Regions from separate parts of the Gynuella sp. genome, predicted to be linked through region 2. Evidence: predicted binding sites of a transcription regulator. Region 2 holds the regulator's gene; each other region holds the start of a gene.
The links. Region 2 encodes PhoB, which activates phosphate uptake and scavenging genes when phosphate is short. Its sites were predicted from a motif close to TGTCATANNNNTGTCANA; they were not measured.

Region 1: ACQY6I_RS23080 (PstS family phosphate ABC transporter substrate-binding protein) is a predicted target of PhoB. The motif match lies at 5,897-5,914, and genes of this name have one in related genera.
Region 3: ACQY6I_RS11180 (UDP-2,3-diacylglucosamine diphosphatase) is a predicted target of PhoB. The motif match lies at 1,373-1,390, and genes of this name have one in related genera.

What each region holds. Positions count from the first base shown of each region.
Region 1 is NZ_JBNKSF010000061.1:9,146-17,086, forward strand. Features, by position in the region: gene glnK (P-II family nitrogen regulator) at 1-128, opposite strand, end outside; gene ACQY6I_RS23040 (ammonium transporter) at 238-1,476, opposite strand; gene ACQY6I_RS23045 (P-II family nitrogen regulator) at 1,503-1,841, opposite strand; gene ACQY6I_RS23050 (accessory factor UbiK family protein) at 2,141-2,383, shown strand; gene ACQY6I_RS23055 (hypothetical protein) at 2,471-3,049, shown strand; gene ACQY6I_RS23060 (hypothetical protein) at 3,199-3,762, shown strand; gene ACQY6I_RS23065 (TrmB family transcriptional regulator) at 3,769-4,515, opposite strand; gene ACQY6I_RS23070 (DUF3461 family protein) at 4,763-5,152, shown strand; gene ACQY6I_RS23075 (acyl-CoA thioesterase) at 5,272-5,667, opposite strand; gene ACQY6I_RS23080 (PstS family phosphate ABC transporter substrate-binding protein) at 6,000-7,034, shown strand; gene pstC (phosphate ABC transporter permease subunit PstC) at 7,180-7,941, shown strand, end outside.
Region 2 is NZ_JBNKSF010000027.1:215,349-223,289, reverse strand. Features, by position in the region: gene ACQY6I_RS10820 (glycosyl hydrolase) at 1-482, opposite strand, end outside; gene ACQY6I_RS10815 (HU family DNA-binding protein) at 1,148-1,420, opposite strand; gene ACQY6I_RS10810 (FAD-dependent oxidoreductase) at 1,490-2,638, opposite strand; gene rd (rubredoxin) at 2,648-2,812, opposite strand; gene ubiA (4-hydroxybenzoate octaprenyltransferase) at 3,012-3,875, shown strand; gene phoB (phosphate regulon transcriptional regulator PhoB) at 3,978-4,670, shown strand; gene phoR (phosphate regulon sensor histidine kinase PhoR) at 4,701-6,026, shown strand; gene ACQY6I_RS10785 (response regulator) at 6,043-6,981, opposite strand; gene cysZ (sulfate transporter CysZ) at 7,006-7,794, opposite strand; gene ACQY6I_RS10775 (hypothetical protein) at 7,885-7,941, opposite strand, start outside.
Region 3 is NZ_JBNKSF010000029.1:8,214-16,154, reverse strand. Features, by position in the region: gene ACQY6I_RS11185 (hypothetical protein) at 1-232, shown strand, start outside; gene ACQY6I_RS11180 (UDP-2,3-diacylglucosamine diphosphatase) at 535-1,305, opposite strand; gene ACQY6I_RS11175 (ExeM/NucH family extracellular endonuclease) at 1,514-4,153, opposite strand; gene ACQY6I_RS11170 (glycoside hydrolase family 9 protein) at 4,434-7,094, opposite strand.

The DNA of each region.
Region 1 (7,941 bases), on a different contig from region 2:
GTATGGCCTTTCTGACGCCCAAAACCTTTCACTTCAGTCACAGTAATACCTTGTACACCGACTTCCGACAGAGCCTCACGAACATCATCTAACTTAAATGGTTTAATGACGGCTGCAACTAGCTTCATAGTTCTACTCTCTCTATTAGATTCGGGCACAAAGATACCTTGATGCACTAAAATAAAAAAGGGCACCGAAGTGCCCTTAGTTCATTGGAGGATTAACCGAACTACAGGCTTACTTACCTGCACCGGTGAATTCGGGGTATGCATCCATACCGCATTCGGCGATATCCACACCTTCGTATTCTTCCTCTTCGGAAACCCGAAGCCCCATAACTGCCTTCAGAATTGCCCAGACAATCAGCGATACCACGAACACCCAGACAAAAATGGTGACAGCACCAACCAATTGCACGAAGAAACTGGTGCCGTCGGCAGTAATTGGCACGATCATCAAACCAAAGAAACCAGCAACACCATGCACAGAGATCGCACCAACCGGATCATCAATTTTCAGCTTGTCGATCACGACGATAGAGAACACGACAATCACACCGGCAATGGCACCAAACAAGGTAGCCAATACAGGCGATGGTGTATCCGGACTGGCCGTAATGGCCACCAAACCTGCAAGAGCACCGTTGAGAGCCATAGTCAGGTCAGCCTTTTTAAACATGAGTCGAGCCAGGATCAATGCTGCAACACAACCACCAGCAGCGGCCATATTGGTGTTGACGATAATCAAAGCTACGGCATTCGCATCATTAACCGATGAAACCACCAGCTGCGAACCACCGTTGAATCCAAACCATCCTAACCACAGGATAAATGTACCGAGTGTCGCCAGTGGCAGATTGGCACCAGGAATCGCGTTGATTTCACCATTTTTGCCATATTTACCTTTACGGGCACCCAACAGCATAACACCTGCCAAGGCAGCAGACGCACCCGCCAGGTGAACAATGCCTGAGCCAGCAAAATCCTTAAAGCCCAAACCGTCATCGCCCATCAACGAATACATGCCGAAGACAGAACTGGCACCCCAGGTCCACTTGCCTTCCATCGGATAAATAAATGCAGTCATAACCACGGCAAATGCCAGGAACGCCCACAATTTCATGCGCTCAGCAACCGCACCGGATACAATCGACATAGCCGTAGCGACAAACACAACCTGGAAAAAGAAATCAGCAGACGGAGCATAGGTACTGCCACCATCAACACCACTTCCCATGATTCCGGAAAGAAAATAACCGGCACTTCCATACATAATGGAATAGCCGCAAACGAGATACATGATGCAGGCAATTGCATACAACACGATATTTTTGGTCAGAATTTCTACTGTATTTTTACTACGAACCAGACCTGCCTCAAGCATGGCAAAGCCCGCAGCCATCCACATTACCAGTGCACCCATTACCAGAAAATAAAAAGTATCCAGGGCGTATTTAATCGGAAATAATTCTTCCATCCTAAGTCTCCTAATTCTTTTTCTGCTTAGATGGCGTCTTCGCCAGTTTCACCAGTCCGGATACGGATGACCTGTTCCACATCTGAAACGAAGATCTTCCCATCACCGATCTTTCCTGTGTTTGCTGCTTTCGTAATCGACTCAACAGCGCTATCTACCAGGGCATCAGAAACCACGATTTCTAATTTGACCTTTGGTAAAAAATCGACCACATACTCTGCTCCCCGATACAATTCCGTATGCCCTTTCTGACGACCAAATCCTTTCACTTCAGTAACGGTGATGCCTTGTACCCCAATCTCGGATAGCGCCTCGCGGACGTCATCGAGCTTAAATGGCTTGATGATGGCTGACACGAGCTTCATAATTTGTTTCTCCTGCAAGTTATTATTGACCGGAAGCTACACGGACAAGTGCGCTTGGCCGGACCGGTTAACTATGCAACCTCCAACAACATTGATTGCTTGAAGTGCACGAATTCAACGGTATCGCTACTCACGGAGGTCAAATTGCAGCTACTGTGCCAATCCAAATATGCCAGTAAAATCAACGGATTGGCCGGATCGTGACGGTGATCACAGAGATCAAAGCGACATTATTAGCACCATAACGGTGCAGTGCGCTCTTATCGAAGCACCATGAACACTCATTTAAGGAACTATCTATGAACATACCTGATGACCTGATTACAGATTTCACTGCCAAAGCGGGTAAATTGATGGAGGGTTCTGGTCAGGATCTGAAAAACAACATGTCTTCATTACTACAAAGCCTGATTGGCAGACTGGATTTAGTCAGCCGGGAGGATTTTGAGGTTCAGCAGAAGGTGTTAATGAAAACCCGCGAAAAAGTTGAACAACTTAACAAACAGGTTGAACAACTTGAACAAAGACTGAATCATCCATGAAAATATCCTCGGCCCACTTCTAGCCTGACAGCCGATTCTGCTAACGTTCACCCGACTTTACCGGTTTAGATATAACGATTAAACAATATGACATTCAGAATCATTTCCGTTATTGGCCTTCTATTGCTGTCTTTCTTATGCCACGGTAGAGACTCTTTCTTCTCAACTCCCTCCAATACCAGCTGGTTTGGCGGCCCCCAACTAAAATACGCGGAAATAGGCAGCGATGGCCGTTTCATGCTGGGCGCCAAAGGCGGTACCGTTTTTGGTAACGATATCCATGCTTTTTATATAGGTGGTGCCGGGTACGGTATGTTAGAGCCAGTTTCGATCGCGGATTCTGAAGACTACACCTTTGTTTATGGTGGCCTGATTCTGGGATACACCTATCAACCGGAAAAACTCGTGCACTGGAAAAGCGAGTGCCTGTTAGGAGCTGGCAATATTACCATTCTGGACGACAACAGAGTTAAAGGTGACAAGAACTACAGCGTACTGCTGGGTGAACTGTATGGCGGAGCAGAATTCAACGTAACCGATTTTCTGCAGGTAGGCGTCGGCGCCTTTTATCGACTGTCAACGGAACCCGATCATGAAGGTATTTCTGCCGATGATCTTTCCGGCCCAGGCATCAGCATTGATTTCGAATTCGGTTATTTCCATTAAGTCATTCTGACTTCCCAGTATCTGACTGGTTACTCGGAACCATGGAAACAAGCCTTATACCATGTTTTCTCATACCAGCATCTTTCCGTATGGCCTGCGGGCAGGTGCAAGCACGAAACCTTCAGGAAAACCACAAACAGGATATTAAAATGAAAAAAGTAATTACTACTTTTGCGCTAACGTCTTTGTCTGCATTTGGCATGACGGCTAATCTGGGAGAGAACTTCGAGCCAGGCGGTTTTGCATTACAAGGATCAGTCAATATTGAATCCAACGATAACGACAGCGTTTTCTACGCCGACCCAGGTGTGTTGTTCAACCTCTCCCATGAACTGGGTATCAGTGGTGGAGCTATTCTTGAATCACATGACGACTGGACCAAAGTCGGTGTTCAGGGAGGTGCGGTATATCGCCTGCCTTACAACCATGCTGCCGTATCCGGACTAGTACACGAAGTGGGTGCTGATGCCTCACTGTATAACATCTCTCCTGACCAGGGTGACAGCAAAAGCTATCTGACCATTACCCCTTATTATCAAGGCAACTATTACATCACTCCTCGGGTAGCTGTGTATGGCAAAGTCAGAGCACTTGATATTAATGTCTTCGGTGACGACGTTGACACGATTGATACCTATTTGGCGGTATCTGTCGGTATCCGTTACTCCCTTGCCTTCAGAGATATGAACTGGGCACCGTTCTTCGCCCAATAAAGTGCTTTAAAGGCGCTCCCACAGAGTGTCAAACAGCAACTGCTGAGTTGTGACCAGCGGTGCCGACTCGATCACCGTCGCCGTTGGTATATCTCCCTGACTGAGCGATATCATTGCCAGCTTGGGGGGATAAATTGCGATATATGCAGCAGCTTCTCCCAACCCTCCCAGATTTATCCACTTTCTTTCCGACAACTCTGCGTTTTCACCACCGTCGCCTATGGCAATTACCCGTACCTTGATACCAGCCCTAACCCGCTGGCGGGTGTAGTTGGGAAAGGGGCGATAGAGAAAGTTTCGGATTAACTTGGTTGAAAACACGCAATATTGTTTATCCGGCGTGGCAGCGACGGTATTGAGAATATCCTTAAGCACCAACTCCAATCCGTCATCACCTTCATAGTAGTGAACATTGGTATTAACCTGCTCTGGCTTCAGCGAGTTGAGCGCAGGAATAATCTGACTCTGCAATTGCTGTATTGCGGTATGTACATTTCGTTGCTGCTGTTCTGCCAGATCAAGCAATCTGGCAGGGGGTTCGGCACTGAAAAACTTGCGCTTACCGCGCGGAAAATAACTGACAATGCCTTTGTCATGCATCTTTTTCAGCAGCTCATACGCGGTTCCTCTATTCAGACGCGCTTTGTCTGCAATATCCCTGATAGAGGCTGGCCCATATTCCAACAACGCAAAATAAATGCGGCTCTCCCGCGGCTCAATTCCCAATGTCTGGAGTACTTCAATTGTTTGCATCTGCGAATTTAAAACGTTCCATTCATTATTAAGGCATTAAGGTTGATACAGCTCACATGCCTGTATAGTCATAAAAATATTTCGGCAATAAAAGCTGACAAATCAGGTTTTTACAGCTTGTATTATTAGTGTTGGTAATTATTCAGCAAAGCACAATAATCAAATTGATAGCATGTGAAAGCATGCATAACACATTAACGCACAAACAATTAATAAACACGACAGTAAACGGTTTGGAGAAAAGTGGATGGCCTACGAAAGTTTAAAAGCCCTGGGGATAGAAGACGTCGATTCAATCGAAAAATATACCCTGCGAACGGAATCGGACTACGATATTTTGAAAATTTATTATCACAAGCGCAAGGGAGAGTTGTTTGCCCGTAGCGAGAAGTTTAAATATCCACGCCAGCACAAACGTGTAAAAGTGGATGGCGGTACAGGAGACATGGAGGAATTTTCTGAAATCGCCCCCTCTCTCCGATACGTTATGGAAGAATTGGACCAGATTGAACGATTCGGTAGCACTCACAAAGACCTGAAATCCAAGATTCTTAAAGACCTGCGCCACCTCGAAAAAGTGGTTACCAATAAAATCGCTGAAATTGAAGCAGATCTCGAAAAACTGGACCACCCCTGAGTAGCGTGATGACTCAACATCCCTAAGACCGATAAGGGATTTTGAAACCGCTTAACCTGCGGACAATTATGCGTCATATTAACCCGGCAACCTTCACCGCCGGGTTAATCACCGAAAGATTAGTCCTTCGGCAATGCTCGAATGCGACGATCAGCGTCTATGGCAACATATACAAATTCGGCTTCCGTCACTTTCTGTCTGACTTCATCTTCCGGCATACGGCTCCAGACTTCCACATTGATGCGAATGGAGCTTCTGCCAATGTGGACGATTTTGGCGTAACAGCACACTACCGAACCAATCTTCACCGGTCTGACAAATGACATTTCACCTATAGCCATCGTGGTCGTTCTGCCTTTTGCCAGACGACCTGCCGCAATCGCTGCGGCTGCATCCATTTGAGTGACCAGCCAGCCTCCAGAGATGTCACCACAGGCATTGGCATCTTTGGGCATGGCTGTTACACGCAATATCAATTCTCCGACCGGAACCGGATCAAGCTCATCTTCAGTCACAATGTATCCTTAAATTTAAAACCACAATTAAATTCTTATTCTGTCTGCCAAAGTATCAGATTTACCATTTCAAGCCACTTTGACAGTCACAAATCAGTCATAAAAGGCAATTTTTTTAAACATTTGTACCGTTATTCCAGACTTTGACAAATACCCGAATTTCGACTTTTCTCATTATTTCCAGTACCAGTCGGTCAGAACCGACAGACATTCAATCATTTGTTATAGTTGTCATGAAAGTGTCACAAATGTTTTTTACCTTAACTCCCGTAGTAGCGGTATGAGCGCCACAGCCATACGAATTAGCACATATTCTAACAATGGGATCAGTTATGAAATCAATTACTTTAACAGCAGCAACTCTGGTTGCATCGCTTGCGTTAGCCGGTCACGCCACTGCCCGCGATCAGATTCAGATTGCAGGGTCATCCACCGTTCTGCCTTACGCCAAAATCGTAGCCGAAAATTTTGGCGAAACCTACCCTAACTTCAAGACTCCTGTTGTTGAGTCGGGTGGTTCCAGTGCTGGTCTCAAAGAGTTCTGTAAAGGTGTTGATCTGAATACCATTGATATCGCCAACGCCTCTCGCAAAATCAAAGATTCTGAAATAAAAGTCTGCGCAGAGAAGGGCGTTACCGAAATTCAGGAAATCCGTATCGGTTACGACGGAATCGTATTTGCTACAGATATCAACGGTCCTGATTTCGCTATCAGTCCAAAAGATATCTATCTTGCTTTGGCGGCCAAAGTGCCTTCAAACGGTAAAATGGTTAACAACACCTATACCAAATGGTCTGACGTAAACAGCAAATTCCCATCATGGGATATCACTGCCTATATCCCCGGTGAGAAACACGGTACTCGTGAAGTATTCGAAACCAAGCTGTTGGAAGCCGGTTGTAAAGCCACTGGTGCTTACGACCTTTACGTGGGCGCTGGCATGAACAAGAAAGCCGCCAAGAAAGCATGTTACGCAGTTCGTAAAGATGGTCGCGCAGTTGATATCGATGGTGACTACACAGAAACACTGGCTCGCATCGATGCCAACAAACAAGGCATGGGCGTTTTTGGTCTGGCCTTCTATGAAAACAACACTGACAAGCTGAAAGTGGCAACTGTTAACGGTATCGTGCCTTCCACAGAAAGCATTGCTTCCGGCAAATACCCTGTATCAAGACCGCTGTACTTCTATGTGAAGAAAAAGCATCTGGGTGCCATCGCCGGTCTGAAAGAATATGTTGAATATTTCATCTCCGACGCCATGGTCGGACCAGACTCTCCTCTGGCTGAATATGGTCTGGTCGCAGCACCCGCCAACGAGCGTAAAGCCGTTCGTGCAGACTTTAAAGCCGGCAAGACTCTTTGATGACACAGTGATTCAATAAAAAAGTTGAATCTTAGCTGCAGGGCGACTATGTTGCCCTGCATTTTTTTTCTAAGACGTCTATTTTTGAAGTTCTGAGGGTCCGAATAATGTTGCCGATGTGGAGTCTGATCCTGAGGAGGCCTTGGTGAATATATCCAGTCTTCTACTTGTATTATTAGCGCTAGCGGTTATTGGCTATGCCTGGGGAAGGAGGAAATCCTCTGCCATTGTTGAGGGGCGATTATCCAAACTTCATTCCCGCCTGGGCTATTACGGCTCTTATATTGCTCTGGCAACGTTTCTACCTGCCGTTATCGTGCTGATGTTATGGGCTTCTGTCGCACCCACCATTATCAACAATAAACTCTCTGGCGCTCTGCCTGAAGAACTGAAACAGAATACCTCCGATGCTGAGCGAAGTCTGATACTGAATTCCATTTATTCAATTGCCACCGGTCTGGACCTCATCAATGAAGATGAAAAGGATCAGATCAACAAAGATGTCGCTAACCTGCAACCCATTCTGCAACAACACGGCGTGGTGCTGGCAAGTGCAGGTCAAACCTACATGGTCGACCTTGCGACCAAGTTGAATCATTGGGAGAAAAACACTCGTAACGTCCAGACCGTGGTGGTCATTTTGATCGCTCTGGCCGGGCTGATTGCCTCGATTGCCACGCTCAAACCATCACTTCGCGCCCGCAACCGGGTCGAACTGGTCATGCTAGGTGCCTTATTACTCGCATCTATGATCGCCATTCTGACAACGGTAGGCATCGTTCTGTCGATGATCAGCGAAACCATCCACTTTTTTGGCATGGTGCCGCTGCATGAGTTTTTCTTCGGTACCGTCTGGGATCCTCGTTTTGCAGCCGCAGACAATCCCAATGCAGTTGGTCAATACGGC
Region 2 (7,941 bases):
TTGGCAAAGGCAATGCCGTCAAATACTTCACTGAACGGATCTGGGATGGAGTACTGCCAGGCATTATTGCCATCGTATTTCAAGCCATTGGGTATGCCCATCATACGGAAACCCAGGTTGGTAACCCGGGCAGTAATGGGGTCGGGGGTAATATAGCTGGTTTTACTACTGTCGCCGACAGGCATTTCCCCATAAAAAGAAACTGAGCCCCACCAGCGGTGAGTGGCTGTTGGTTCGCTGGAGGCCGGTCCGCTTAGCTGTGGGATTAATGGTTTCGGTGCGCCAATAATGCCTGAAGGAGGGTTACAGCCCTCGATACCAGGTTCCACTATACCGGCATTTTGAATCCAGTAACCATGGTCGATGGAGCATGTATATCCTTCCGGGTTGGCTTGGCTGCTGATGCTGCCCGACCCTACAGAGGTAATGGCTGCATGTGCCGATGTGCAGAAAGTACCTATAACCACACTGCTGATCAGCATAGTTGTTTGACACCGGTGCCAGATGTTTTTCTTACTGCGTTGCATAAGTTATTGTCCGCATAGTCCCATGTTATTGGTTACAACGAATATATTTCCAGCCTGGAAAACTCAAATGATTTCGAAAGTGCTTTGAAATATTGCTAGAGTGGTCACGCATGTCATGAGACATTCACACAGTAAGTAAAGGTTTGTTACGGATAGTCGAATGTTGATATAGATGTTAGAGGCTGATGCAATGTGCTGATCTTCGATGGAGCTGAGCTAACTTAAGAGGCCTTTGAAAAATAGCAATAGTTTGATGCTGGCGAGGAAGCACCCACTCGCAACACCGCAGTTTACTGGCGTAAATGAGGATGTGAGACTGGGGCTGACAACGTCCTGCGCGAAATTAGGCCATTTTTCAGAGGTTCCTTAATTCCAGTGTAGACCCATGAATGCAACGTTACAGTGTCCGTTTTGCAGTCGTAAACAGGATAATCCAGTCATAAAGTTGGCGGGCAGTCACCGTTGGCACTGTATGCACTGTCGACGCATGTTTTTGATTGTGGTCAGGAAGTCGTGGTGGGGGTGGCGCTATCAGACGCACATTATCTGAGCAGTTTTCCGGGGCAGAATCTATTGGCACAAAAAAACGGGCATGTGCCCGTTTTCCGCTATGAAACGTCTCAGTTTACAGCGTCTTTCAGTGCTTTACCGGCTTTGAATGCAACGGTATTGCTGGCTGGAATCTGAATGCTCTCACCGGTCTGTGGGTTTTTACCCGTCCGGGCGGCACGACTTCTTTTTTCAAAGGTGCCAAAACCAATCAGAGTGACAGAATCCCCTTTGCCAACTGCACCGGTAATTTCATCAAGAATCACATTTAGTACGTCAGCAGCTTTTTCTTTTGAGATATCCGCTTTTTCAGCAATCGCAGCAGCCAATTCTGGTTTACGCATAGATTTTCCCTCGTGTCATTATCATTATAGGCCCCAACAAAATTGGGGTAGTTAATTGAACCGGTTTGCTCATAGGAGTCCTGGAACCTGCTTGGTCAAAGCCATACGTTCCTTGACATACTCCCGGGTTAAAGCAAAGCCGAGTAATTGGTCGCCCTTGGTGTAGAGAGCTTTAATCCCGGATTCATTCTCTTCCACTGACCATTGACCTTGTTGGCCAGGAATGGGAGCCTGTATCACTATCGGACATGCTGGTGTTTTGACGACAACAGGCATAGCAGGGTAATGGACTTCCATGGGCGTACCATTGAGAGTGGCGGCCAAAGCCCTGGCAGCGCTCATCAATGGCAAGACATACAATAAAACATGACCTTCAACCTCGGCACAATCCCCTAACGCGAAAATGTGCGAGAAATTTGTCTCAAGATAACGATTTACTTTGATGCCATGGCCGGTAACCAGACCTGCTTCCTGTGCCAGGGTAATATTGGGACGCAAACCAATGGCAGAGAGTACGATATCCGATTCCAGCTCCTGACCATTTGTCAGCCAAGTCCTGATACCGGTTTCAGTTTTCATCATTCGATTGACCAGTGGTCCGAGATAAAACTGGACACCCAATTCTTCAAGGGATTGTTGCAGCTGTTGGGAAACCGGTGTTGGTAACAACCGCTCCATCAGCTGATTGCCTGGAGAAACCAGTTGTACTTGAAAACCAGCCGCTGCCAAGTCATTGGCAAACTCGCAACCAATCAGTCCTCCACCGAGCACTAATACTCGCTTCTTGCCGCTGAGATGCTCTTGAAAATGGGCAAACTGCTGTAGGCTGTTAACCGTAAAAACATGATCCCCGGCATCACCGGGAATCTCCTGGTTGTTGGGGGTCGCGCCGGTTGCAAGTACCAACCGATCAAAGGCAATGGTTTCTGAACCTATAAAAATCAGTCTGTTGTGGGGGTCGATATCCGTGACTTCGGTATTTATTCGAATGGTGGCATCAAGAATTTCCGACATTTTTCCTGGATCCGCCATGGTCAGGGTATTGGCGGTTTTTTCCTGGCTGATGGCATTGGACAACATGGGTTTGGAATAATTTCGACCATCGTCAGATGAAATGATGATCAGTTCCTGCTGCTTGTTGAGCTTGCGAAACTCCCTCGCCAGGCTGTACCCCGCGAGACCAGAGCCGATAATAATGATGGGTTTTGAGTTCGACATATCAACTCCTTACAGCTCGATCATTTCGAAGTCCTCTTTGCCAACTCCACAATCAGGGCAAGCCCAATCTTCTGGAATATCGCTCCAGGCGGTTCCAGGTTCAATCCCTTCTTCCGGTAAACCTTCGGCTTCATCATAAATGAAACCACAGACTATACATTGCCATTTTCTCATCACTTAACCCCCTATCGATTCTGCGGCCAAAGCTACTGAGCCTGTTTTGCAAAAGCAATAGCAGGGCTGTATTTCTCTACTAATTTCCTGGTATCGGTCACGCAAATTATCAACAAGTATAAGCATCAGATGATTCTGTTTCTGATAAACTGCGCAGCCATCATCAGTGTCCCAAGTTTGCGGTTTTGATCCCAATATTATGAATCAGGCTCTTAAATTACGGATTAATGCGTATATTGCGCTGACCCGTCTCAATCGTCCCATAGGAACATTTCTCGTTTTGTGGCCCACTTTATGGGCTTTGTGGCTGGCTGGTGGAGGGTTGCCGAAGATCTCCAATCTGCTGATTTTCATCACCGGTGTGGTGCTGATGCGCAGTGCCGGGTGTGCCATTAATGATTTCGCGGATCGAAATATTGATGGTCATGTTCAACGCACCCAGGCAAGGCCTCTTGCTTTAGGCATTATCAGGCATCATGAAGCTGTGATTCTGTTTGTGGTGTTGTGTCTGATTTCATTCGCTCTGGTGTTGATGACTAACCGGCAGACCGTCTACCTGTCGTTTGCAGGAGCAGCATTGGCATTCGCTTATCCATTTATGAAGCGCTACACCTATTTACCCCAGGTGGTGCTGGGGGCGGCTTTCAGTTGGTCGATTCCAATGGCATTTATGGCTGAAGCCGGGGAGCTGACATCAATTACCTGGCTGCTGTATACCGCCAATCTGCTATGGACAGTGGCGTATGACACTCTATATGCAATGGTTGACCGTGAGGACGATTTAAAAATTGGCGTGAAATCGACTGCTATTCTATTTGCCGAAGCCGATATTTTCGCAGTGGCAACTTTGCAGGGGCTGGCCTGGTTGACCTGGATACTGGTCGGTGTTCAGGCGGGGCTGGGACTATTCTACTACTTGGGCCTGTTGGTTGCTGGTGCTATGTTCTTCTGGCAGATCTGGAGTGTTCGCAATCGTGACCGCGACGCCTGTTTTAAAGCGTTTTTGCACAACAATTGGGTTGGAGCGGTTATTTTTGTGGGTATATTTCTGAACTTTCTATGACAGTCTATGAGTACCCATATTTGACACTGAGATGACAATTGTCACTAATTTGTCATAAAGGGGCAGTTTAATTTTGCCTGAGTCAAATTGAGTGAGATAGCTATGTCTGGAAAAACCATACTGGTCGTTGATGATGAGACCCCCATCCGAGAAATGATTGCCGCAGCGCTGGAAATGGCGGGTTATCACTGTATTGAGGCAGGTGATGCACAGGAAGCGATGTCAGTGGTAGTGGATCAGAAACCGGACCTGTTATTACTGGATTGGATGTTGCCTGGTTCCAGTGGCGTGGAAATCTGCCGGCGGTTAAAACGGGACCACCTGACAGCCGAAATACCGGTGATCATGTTGACGGCCAAAGGGGAAGAGGACCATAAAATTCAGGGGTTGGAGGCCGGTGCCGATGATTATATCACCAAGCCGTTTTCTCCCCGTGAATTGGTGGCGCGACTGAAAGCGGTATTACGCCGGGCTACCCCGCCTGGTGTGGAGGAGGCGATTGAAGTGAATGGCCTGAGGCTTGATCCAGGCAGTCATCGGGTCAGCTCAAATGGACAGGAAATTGAAATGGGCCCTACAGAGTTCAGGCTGCTACAATTCTTCATGAGTCATCAGGAACGTGCCTACACACGGGCACAGTTATTGGATCAGGTCTGGGGAGGAAATGTTTATGTGGATGAACGTACGGTCGATGTACATATTCGCCGCCTGCGCAAAGCCCTTGGTGACCAGTTGATGACCATGATTCAAACCGTACGTGGAACTGGCTACCGTTTTTCTGCAAAAATCAGCTGACTCCCAATTAGAATTGGATAACACTTTTCAATGATTAAAGATTATCGACGGCAGCATCTGACTTCTGTTGTTGCCATGGCTTTGGCCGTGATGTTGATTGGCGCCATTCTGGGCTATCCACTCATTGCCCTGCTGTTGTATCTGATCGGTTATGTCGCTTGGTCCATGTGGCAGCAGAACAAGCTGATCGAGTGGCTAAAACAAAAAGACACCACCGCAGAAAGTTTGCCGGACACCGACGGGCCGATGGGGATGGTATTTGATTATCTCTACGGATTATTACGTCGGCATCGTCTCGAAGTACACCGTCTCAATACCGTTATCAACCGATTCCAGACCTCCACATCTGCTCTTGAGGATGGGATTGTGATTGTGAATCAGGATGGCACATTGGAGTGGTGGAACGAAGCGGCTGGTGACTTGTTGAGTTTTCAGCCGCAGGACCGTGGCCAGCTGATTAACAACCTGATTCGCAGCCCTAAATTTCAAAAGTTTTTCCGCAATGCCGTTCCCCGTACCAAAGTGAATATTCCTGCTCCGAGACGCGAACATCTGACATTGCAGATTGCCATTACCATATATGGTGAAAACGAACGATTGCTATGGGTGCGTGATATCTCCCGACTGCGGCAACTGGAACAGATGCGCAAGGATTTTGTTTCCAATGCCAGCCACGAACTGCGTACACCATTGACGGTGCTGCAGGGGTATCTGGAAACATTTATTGATATGGGTGACGTGTTGCCAGAACGTATGCATCGGCCATTGCAGCAAATGCAGGCGCAGACCCGGCGCATGACCAATCTGGTCAATGATTTGATGCTATTGACCCGCCTTGATGGTGATGATGATCGTCGCGGAGACATGCAGGTACATGTAAGGCAGTTACTGGAAAGTATTGTTGAGGATGCGCAAGCCCTCAGTGGAGATAAACACCATCAGATAGAGCTCGATATCGAAACTGAAGCTGACCTGATGGGAGATCCGAATTCATTACGCTCCGCGTTTTCCAACCTAGTGTTCAATGCTGTGCACTATACTCCGGAAACCGGCCATATTCTCGTTTCATGGCGTCAGGATGAACGGTTTGCTTATATGAGCGTCAAAGACAGCGGTATTGGTATCGAAGCTCGTCACATTCCGCGTCTGACGGAACGTTTTTACCGGGTTAATGTTAGCCATTCTACAGCGACAGGAGGAACTGGCCTGGGGTTGGCAATCGTCAAGCATGCGCTGCAAATCCACGACGGTACATTGGATATTAGCAGTGAGGTTGGTAAAGGCAGCACATTTACCTGTCGCTTTCCTGTGAAGAATCTCTATCAACAACAGGAAGAGCAGCTGGCTGAGGAATAGTGGCTGGCTGTACTACTTAACGTACGGCTGCAATATATTTGGATAAAAACCCGAGTTTGTCCGGATCATCATCGACATATTTCAGTGATACCAGTAACTGGTCACAGGACATGTCTTTTTCCATCGCCGATATAGACACAATAAAACAGTTCATGCGTGCCACTTCTTCCGATTGGTCCGGCAGCTGAATATCGACGACAGCCTGATCAAAGACAATGGGAACCAGCTCTGCTCTGGGGATCTGCAGTAAGATTTCGACCAGATTGATATCGCGAATCACCGCAGTCACTGAATTGTGAGCTACTCGCAATTGTGCGGCACCTTTATTCCCCGACCGGCTTCTTGCCTTCACCGCAGCCTGTTTGCGCACCAGTTTTTCGGTGGCTGAATGGACTGCCAGAACACTGGCAGAGCCAGTGTTAGTTGAAGGTTTAGGAGGAGTAATTGAGGCTGCACCGAGCAGGTTCTGAGCCGAATCCTTGAACAACCCTTTAGGGTCATTACTCTGAGGCGCTGCTGTTGCGCTTTTTCCGCCGCCATTGAGTAATTCCTGGATATAATCCTTATGATTACGACTCAGGGCTTTGAGGATTTTTTTGAGTAATTGATCGTTGCTGAAGGGCTTGCCAATGTAATCACTGACACCGGCTTCTACTGCCTGTACAACGTTTTCTTTGTCACCACGGCTGGTAACCATGATGAATGGGGTTTTCTGCAGGTTATCCCGGTCCTCATATTCACGCAGCCAGGTTAACAATTGCAGGCCGTTCATTTCCGGCATTTCCCAATCGCATAAGATCAGGTCATAGGCATTTTTGGCAATCAGGTTTTGAGCTTTTTTGCCGTTGATTGCTTCATCAAGGCCAAGATCCGGAAAGAATCCGCGTAAAGTACGTTTTATCAGATCTCGTATAAATGCGGCATCGTCGATGCTCAGAATATTGATTCGGGCCACTCGATATTCCTGTGATTGTTTGGACTACTCTTCATCAGCATAGCAGCGATTTTGCTCAATTGCTGAATATCGATCGATCCAAAGATGTGTTGCTGCGACCACTGTCACGGGAATCACGAGAAAATTCAGTACGGGTACCAGAGTGGCTATTAACACCACAGAACCAAATCCCAGTGAGCGCAGTTTTTGCTGCCACAGCAGTTGTCGTGTGTCTTCGAATGAATGGCCGAGAATGTCCGCTGGATAATCAAGATATTGCAGGGCGGCCATCCAGGCAGAAAATAGCAACCACAAGAACGGAGCAGCAAGATTAAAACCCGGAATGAATGTGAAGATCAGTAATACCAAGGCGCGCGGCAGATAGTAGGCCAGTTTGGAAAATTCTCTGGCCACAGTTTTTGCCATCAAGGGCAACCAGTTTTTCCAATGTGCGAGATTTGAGTTTGTATTGATATTCGCCTGATCGATAATTTTTTCTGCCAGCAGACCACTGAACGGCGATGCTAACAAGGTTCCAAATATTGCGAATCCGAGTAGCCATAAGGGCAACAGGAAAACAATCAGCGAACCAATGAGCAGATTTTCAAGCCATTTTCTTGCTCCACCCAGCCAATCTGGCAGCCAGGATATCAGTGGCAGCAACAGGTGATCATCAATCATCTGCGTGAAGTACCAGACCAGTACACAGATAGACAGTGTGTTGATCAGCAGAGGAATGATCCAGAAGCGCTTCAGTCCGGGTGTCATTAACCAGCGAAAGCCGGCAAGCCAGTAGTGGACAGAATCAATAAAAGGAGTGTGTTTCAGAGCCATGGTAAAGCAGAGTGAATCCATCAAAGAGGCAGGAGACTAATCAAGATTATCTTAATTAGCAAAACAAAACCGCGGCTCAGAAACTCTCTGTTAATTGTCCAACAGCTGTACTCGTAATTTGAGTTTGTCCGGGTGCAATACCATACG
Region 3 (7,941 bases), on a different contig from region 2:
AAAAGCCAGTATATTCAACCAAGTATTGGTATTGCATCGTTATCGTGAGGACGGTATCGAAAAAACTGATCCTAGCTGGACGGGCCTGACCTCAACGCTGGTTGAACCCATCATCGAGCAGTATTCCAGTCGCAAGCAGTCTTTACCTCTGGCGGAGCCGGTGGTGACGGGCGAATACCATGAGCGCCCTGAATCTGAGAAAGAAAAGCGCAGTATCACCATTAATTTTTAACCTGCTGTCTGGCTTCCAGGTCGGTCGATCTGGAAGCCAATCCCAATGTTCTGAGACGCTTCTGCAAACCTCCGCAGCACCTATTTCCTGTCCCTTAGTGGTCATGTTTGGCTGGTTCTTCTGTATTTGCTGGTGATCGGTCTATCTATTGTTCACCCTGTTTTCAAGGCTGAGTCGAGTTGCTATCTGAGAGAGTAGTAGGGAGCGGTATAGGCTTTCGTTGGTACTGAGTGTGCTGCTGGGGGCAACGGGTGTTGGCGGACCTGATTGCTCAGGTCCGATGTGGTTTCTATAGTACTGTGCTATGCGGTTGCCGGTTGTGGTTGATGGACCGTATTGATGCTCCAGTCCATCAGTTGCAGTTTTCCATCAGTGGTTTCCACTAATGCTGAGCAGCTTTCCAGCCAGTCACCATCGTTGGCGTAGATCAGCCCATTGATCCGATCCAGTTTGGGTTGATGGATATGGCCGCAAACGACACCATCAACGCCTTGTTCTTTGCCGTAGGCAATGACTTTCTTTTCAAATTCGGTGATGTATGAACGAACTTTTTTGCTACGGATTTTCAATGCGCCCGAGAGTGACCAGTAAGGCTTGTTAAGTCTGGCTCTGATGCGATTAAGGTGGCGGTTAACCGTGATGATAGATTCATAAAGAAAGTCAGCAAAATGGAATAACCAGCGCGCGCAGGTGATTTCCTCGTCGAACCGGTCACCATGCAGTAACAGCAGTTTCTGACCATTTGCGGTGTGATGAATATATTCTTCATGGATGGAAATATGACCGATTCCCAGGCCGTTAAATTCGCGAAAGAAGGGGTCATGATTTCCCGGAATATATATGACTTCGGTACCTGAACGGGCTTTATCGAAGATTTTTTTCAGTACTTCCTGGTGCGCTTGGGGCCAATGTCCTTTTTGGCTCATCTTCCACAGATCGACAATGTCGCCGAGCAGGAATAGTTTTTCGGATTCAGTTGAATCGAGAAAGTCGGCCAGCAAGCCTGCCTGAGTATTTTTGTTCCCGAGGTGAGTATCAGAGATCCAGATGGTCCGGAAATATTGTTTTGACATGATCAGGCCCTATGGTCATGGGTTTTTCCCATTCTCGATAAGGGCAATGAAAGTAGTGTGTCAGACTGATTAAAAAAAAATGACACTGGTTATTATTTGTGATTGCTAAAAGATGGTTGGGTGTCTGTTGCGCCAGGGGAGTAGTGGGATGGCTGGTTGCCATCCCGAAGATAAAATCCCTTAACCAATACCGTTCAAATGACAGTCATCAATGGTGGGAATGATCTCTTTTGTGATAGTGCCCGGAGTGAGTATTGCTGAGCATTAGGGTGTCTTCGCTGCTGGCACCGTTGTTATCAGTTGCGGTCAATATAATCTGGTTGACGTGATTACGCTTCAGCACTGACTCCGGAACAAAGGCGAACCAGCTGTCAAATTCATCCCAGTTCACAAAGTTCCAATGATTTTTCACCACCCGGCCATCGGGATCAAAGCTGTCCGCGATAAAGATATGCCAGTTCCAAATGCGAAAATGGCTGATCAGTGCAATGGGCGGCTCATTGGCTGGCGTTAAAGACATGCTGATGATCACTGGATCGTGATCTGAAGAACGATAGGGGTCAGCGTTGTAGAGTGTTTCTGCCTGGCCGTCATATTTGTAATCGGTGTTGTAGTCCAGCACCGCAGGTTCATCGGTATTGATGTGCCAATCAGTGACTAACAAAGTTGCGTCAAGTGCTGCCTGATTGCCCAGGGCATGATCAAGAGAGCCTGACTGACCATTGAATACATAAGAGTAGTCTCCCGGCAATCCCTTGGCTTTTTTGAGGTTGTTAAAGCCAGCACTTTCCAAAGTACGAATCGGATCTTCCATGGCATAGGAGTTGAGGTCACCAATGATGAGCGTGATGGGAGTGTCGGTACCCGTCGGGCTGTCTTCTAACCATTGTGCCAGGGCTTCGGCGGCCATAGTCCGGGTCAGGTTGCAATTACCCTGACCGTCGCCCAGGTCCGGGTCGCCAAGGCTAACGCAGTCGCTACCTTTGGACTTCAGGTGGTTGACCGAAACTGTAAGCAGTTGATCGGTTTCCAGATGTTTGAAGCTGACTGCTAATGCTGTGCGGTTTTTACCGTCGTTAAACAGCGGTTCACCCGTATCTGGATCCAGAGCGGAGTTGCTGGAATCCAGCTTTGCGCTGGACAACAGCTGTACACTGGATGGGCGATAAATCATGCCGACGGCTATTTCATCAGAGCCAAGATTGCTGAGACCAGGGTCAACATAGGCGTAGGCTTTATTGGTTGGCAGCTCGGCGTTCAATGCGTCTACCAGGGTGGCGATGGCGCTGTATTCGTCATAACCATCGTTTTCAATTTCCATCAGGCCGACGATGTCACTGTCAAGGGCCACCAGAGCGGGCACCAATTTATCGAGCTGACGCTGAAACTCTTCTGCGTTATCGGCACCTCGGGAAGTGGGGAAGCCACCGCCCTGACCATCACCGTTGAAAAAGTTCAGTACGTTGAAGCTGGCGATTTTAAGGTTCGCCATAGAATCGATTTGTGGTGACAACGTTCTTTGATTGGTTGGGTCAAATGTGACTTCGCCAACGGGTTCAAGCAGGTATTCACCGAAGCTGTAATTGATAACGCCGGTAATGCCAGGGACACTGTCGCCGATTCGGACCGTGTTCAATGCTGACAGGCCTGGAGCCGGATAAATGACCGGTACCGGATTCTGGTTGGAGTAACCATCGTCCAGTTTGATGACGTTCAGTGCATTGTTGGCAATCACATCCAGTGCATCCTCGCCCGGCAGGGCAACTTCGGTACCCTGATAACGACGGCCCTGTGACAACAGCATCTGGCCATAGCGGCCCAGCTGATAGACTTCGTTGACGGTCAGGGTTTGTGGAAATTCCACCAGCATACCTTCGACCGCTTCCAGCTGATCAGTCGAACTGAGAGGCAGGTTGATAATAGTTGTAGCTGGCAGTGGTTGATTGCTGGACAGTACCTCGATAGCACTGACATCGGTGAGTTCAGTCAGGTCAAAATATTCGGTCACTTTGGCCGTGACTTTTACTTGATCGCCTACCTGAACAGGTTGTGAGGAATATACGAAAATACCTTCTGAGGTGCTCGCGTCACCATCCTGATCGGCATCTTCTTCCTGAATAAAGAAACCATTGAATGAATGTTCATCCTGGTAAACGGCCACAACCACCGCAGTTACAATGACCTGTTCGTCCACCATGGGAGAACTGGCGCCACTACCCTGAATTTCGGAGATAAGTGCTTCCGTTGCCGTTCCGCTATTACCACCGCCATTATCAGAACCGCCTCCCAAGTCATCAAAGGTATCCTGAGGATAAGCATCCCATTGCAGGGAAGGGTCGAATTCGTCGTTAGGATTGGTGTCGCCACTGGTGATATTGCTGTGTCGGCGCAGGGTGGCGTTAGCGGTTGAGACGCCGTTGACGTTCCATTGGCTGCCAGGGTCATAGCCGTATTGGCCAAATGAATCGATGACGGCCTCACCTTGTTTCAGGATCAAAGTGTCATCGCCATTAAAATTGATGACGGAACTGCTGATTTGATCAGCTACCGCCAGGATATCATTGCTGGCACTGCCATTAGCGAGTACATAAACGCCTCCGGCGGCGAGTGAACCATTCAGGTTCACCGAAGCCGTCCGGCTGGTTTTGCCGTTACTGTACAGTTCCAGGTTGTATGTACTGAGATTGATCTCCTCGGTACCGGTGTTCTGCAGTTCAATTGCTTTGTTATAGCTCGATCCTTCGATGTATTCACTGATGATCAGGTCTGCCTGAGATCCGGCTGCAATCATGCTGATTGCCAGCATCAGAGCCGTTTTTTGTAGTGTCTTGTTTATCGGGCTACTCATGGGATTATCCTTTAATGTTCGCCATATGCAGGTTACAGCTTGCACCATTCAGATTTCGTTATGATGAAAATCTTTTGGAAACCTCGCGTCAGTGTATTGGTTCAATCAGATGATGACTATATGGTCAAATAACCAGTGTTTGCGTGTTTATGCTGTGAGTTGTAGTGGTTATAACTGAGAGACAGGTGGTGCTGAGGTGGGGGCGGAGAGTATTGTTGATCAAACGAGTAAAGCCTTGGCCCTGATTGAATAGCGGCGTCCTTGCCGCTGGGTATGCGTGTTATTGACAGCTTGGAGCGGTATAGCTGCCAGTGAATCCGGCCTGAAAACCAAACTCTACACTAGCCCCTGGGGCCAGTGTGCCATTCCAGTTATTATTGCTGACGACGATCGGGGATTGGGTCGTGTCAAATGAGGCAGACCAAGTGTTGCTGATGGTATGCCCGGCAGGAAGCAGCAGATTAACCTGCCAGCTGTTTAACGTGGTGCTTCCCTGGTTAGTCACTTTAACCGATGCAGTGTAACCGTTATTCCAGCTATTAGCCGTTAAGGTGCAGCTGAGATCACCACTTGTCACGGGTGGAGTGACGTTGATTGTAGTCATCGCGGTGACAGAGTCAGCTTTGCCGTCATTCACAATCAGTTCGACAAAATATAGCCCCTCATCGGTAAAGGTATAGCTTAATTGTGGCGAGGTACCGACCTGTTGGTTTTTAACCAGCCAGCGATAGGTGAGTGGATCACCATCGTTATCATAGGATTCGCTGCCGTCAAATTGAACCGTCAAAGGTGCCGGACCGGTTTTGGTGGACGCTGAAAACTTAGCAACAGGCAGTGTATTACCCTGGCTACCTGTTATATCGATAAAGGTAATAACCCCAACTTTGCCGCCATTGCCATCGCTGATTTCGCCAATTGAGCCAAAGCGGCCTGTTTGGGTATAAAGGTGATCAACGACCAGTCCTTCACCACTGGTACCATCTCCAAAATCCCAGGTTGCGGTCAGTTCATCACCATCGGCATCAGTGGACGCACTGGCATCGAAGGTGACCCGTAAAGGCGCTGTGCCTGTTTTAGGAGTAACGGTTACATTCGCGACCGGGACATGATTCAAAGCAGTATCCTGACGGGCATATTCGTCGTAGAACGCCAGTACCCAGAATAATGCACTGTTCCAGTTGATGGTGATTTCATTCGTGGACCAAGCACCAATGTCATCGACATAACAGGTTTGTGGCCTGGACTGGCAGCCATCTACCGCATCTTTTGAGACGTCGTCTTCAAGACCGGAGTTCGGTCCGCCAGCCAGCGCACCTGGAGGAGCCCAGGGGTAATTATTATTCAGAGCGCCGGCCCAGAAACGGTGGTGTGGTTGTTTAGTGGCATTTTGCCCGTAACCGGTTACGTAAGATTTTGAAAGGGCGTTACGACCAAACAGATAATCCAATCCCCGGCCTACCTCATTCAGGTAATCCTGGTTATCTGTAAACTCATAAGCCAGACCCAGCAGTATCATGAAATTACCAATGACGCTGTTGGAACCCCAATAAAAGCTGTCAAAATTGAGGGGTATTTGATAACCCTCTCCCCGGCTGATCTCCAGAAGGTCATTAGCACGTGCAATGATGCTCTGTTGAGCCTGCGACCGGAGGCCGGAATTGGAATAACTGGTAACCGTTGCCAGAGACATGACGCCGGCTGCCTGAGTACCTTGCCAACCCCATTCGCTGGCAGCCAGGTTCGTATTGATGTCAGACAGGTATTTGGATTGGCCGGTCGTAATATATAACTCAGAGGCAGCCCAGCTGAACTCGTCGGCCACATTCAGGTCATCATATCCGCCACCGCCATCGTTGTAGTCATTGCCATAAATCATATCGGGGTGTGCTTTAGCGGCATTCCAGGCTTTTTCGGCAACGCTCAGGCAGCGATTGGCAAATGCCTGATCAAAGCGGCTCCAAATCCGTGCACACTGGGCCCCCACTGCGGCAACATTCAACGTTGCTGCCGTTGTAGGAGGAACCAGGAATCGGGTATTGGGATCTTCGTGCGGTGCCAATGGCAGTCCGGTCCAGGCCTCATCATGCATTTTATGATGCACCATTCCTGCCAGCGGCTTGCCATCTGGAACCTGCATCGCCAGCAAGAACTCTAACTGCCAGCGAGCCTCATCAAGAACATCTGGAACATTATTGCCACTTTCCGGAATATTCAGCATGTCATCGGCAAACGGGGTTATCCGGTTTGCGCTGCCGGGGGCAGGAAAGTCGGTATTGTCTCCCCAATATCTATAACGTTCGTAGGCATTGAGCAGTTTCCAGGCAGAAATGCCGCCGTTAACAACGTACTTGCCATGGTCGCCAGCATCATACCAGCCTTTGGTGACATTCAGGCTGTAGTCACAAGTACCTGGCCAGCAGGCGACATTGTTGTCACCTTTGTTGGGGGTGACGTTGAGGTGTCCGGCCGGGCGTGCCCATTTGCTGTCAGGGGCATAACTGCCATGTCCACCACCGGTGTATTGGGTTTCAATCTCGATACCGCTACGGTTGTGATAAAAATAGCGGATTGAATCAAATGTGGCAGCCATGAATGTATCTGCATTGATTTCAAATGGATAGCTGCTGTCATTGCCTATACGTAATTTAAACTCATCCCCGGTAGTGGTGACGGAAGAAAAGTCTATCTGGTGTACGTATTCTCCGGAGGCTTCATCATTGCCGAAAGGGACGGTAGTACCGGATTTAACTAATTGATTGCCCTTCCACAACTGCCAGTTCAGCGGCGAACTGGAGTTGTTGGCATAGGTCGCCACTTTCGGGCCATTGGGAATATAACCCAGTTGATTGACTCTGGGGTTTCCAAGCTCAGCAAAGGCAGGTATGGATACAGCGGCCAGTAAAATGGGTATACCAATTGAGCTGGTAAAGGTCTTAATCATTGCTGTGGGCTCCAAGTATTGTTGTTTTTACAGACTTATCCTGACGACACCAGGCTTCAGCCTGAGGACGAAAATTTAAGTACATTCGTAAATTGAGTAGCGAATTTGTCTTGCTTCAGAAAATTCAGCGAAAAAATGTTAGTGGATTTACTGGATTGATTTCCTCCTCCTTTATGAGGATTTTTCAGGTTTTTCAGGGAAATAGAGGTATGTACAGATATGTTCCAAAAAATAACCATCGACAGGATATATCCCAGCAGGAGATTGCCTGTTAATGGATGGGGATCACTGCCAAGGATGATAGGTTAAAAAACAGTAAACAGGGGTGGTTTTATGCGAATGTACAGTCAATACAGTTATATCTGGGCATCAATGACCAAGCATTGCCACGAAAACCTACAGCTGGTGTGATGTGTTCAGCCCCGAACTGACAACGTGTGGAAAAAAGGATTTTTCCTTAACAGAGACACCTATCACATAACCGAAATAAATTCATGATCCAAAGCATGCTAAGTGGAACAAAACTGAGTCAGATGAACAACAGCATGATTGCTCTTCTGAGACAAAACGTACGAATATCAAAGGCCTATTGAAATTCTCTGAATGCATAGCTTTTAGATCTTTTGGGATAGATTTTACTCAGAGTCAGCAAGCTATTTTCCGGGCTAGAGTTTTTGCGGATTTGGCTTCGAGATCAGCTTTGTCGTTGGGGTTGTGCTCATCTTATAGCTAGCCGTGATATCGATTGACAGAAATATGCGGTGTATTATGCAGAAGCAATGGTGTTCGGGAGTAATATTGACGAAATGCTTAAAAAGGCACGAGACAATAATGGTTCAGGTAATCA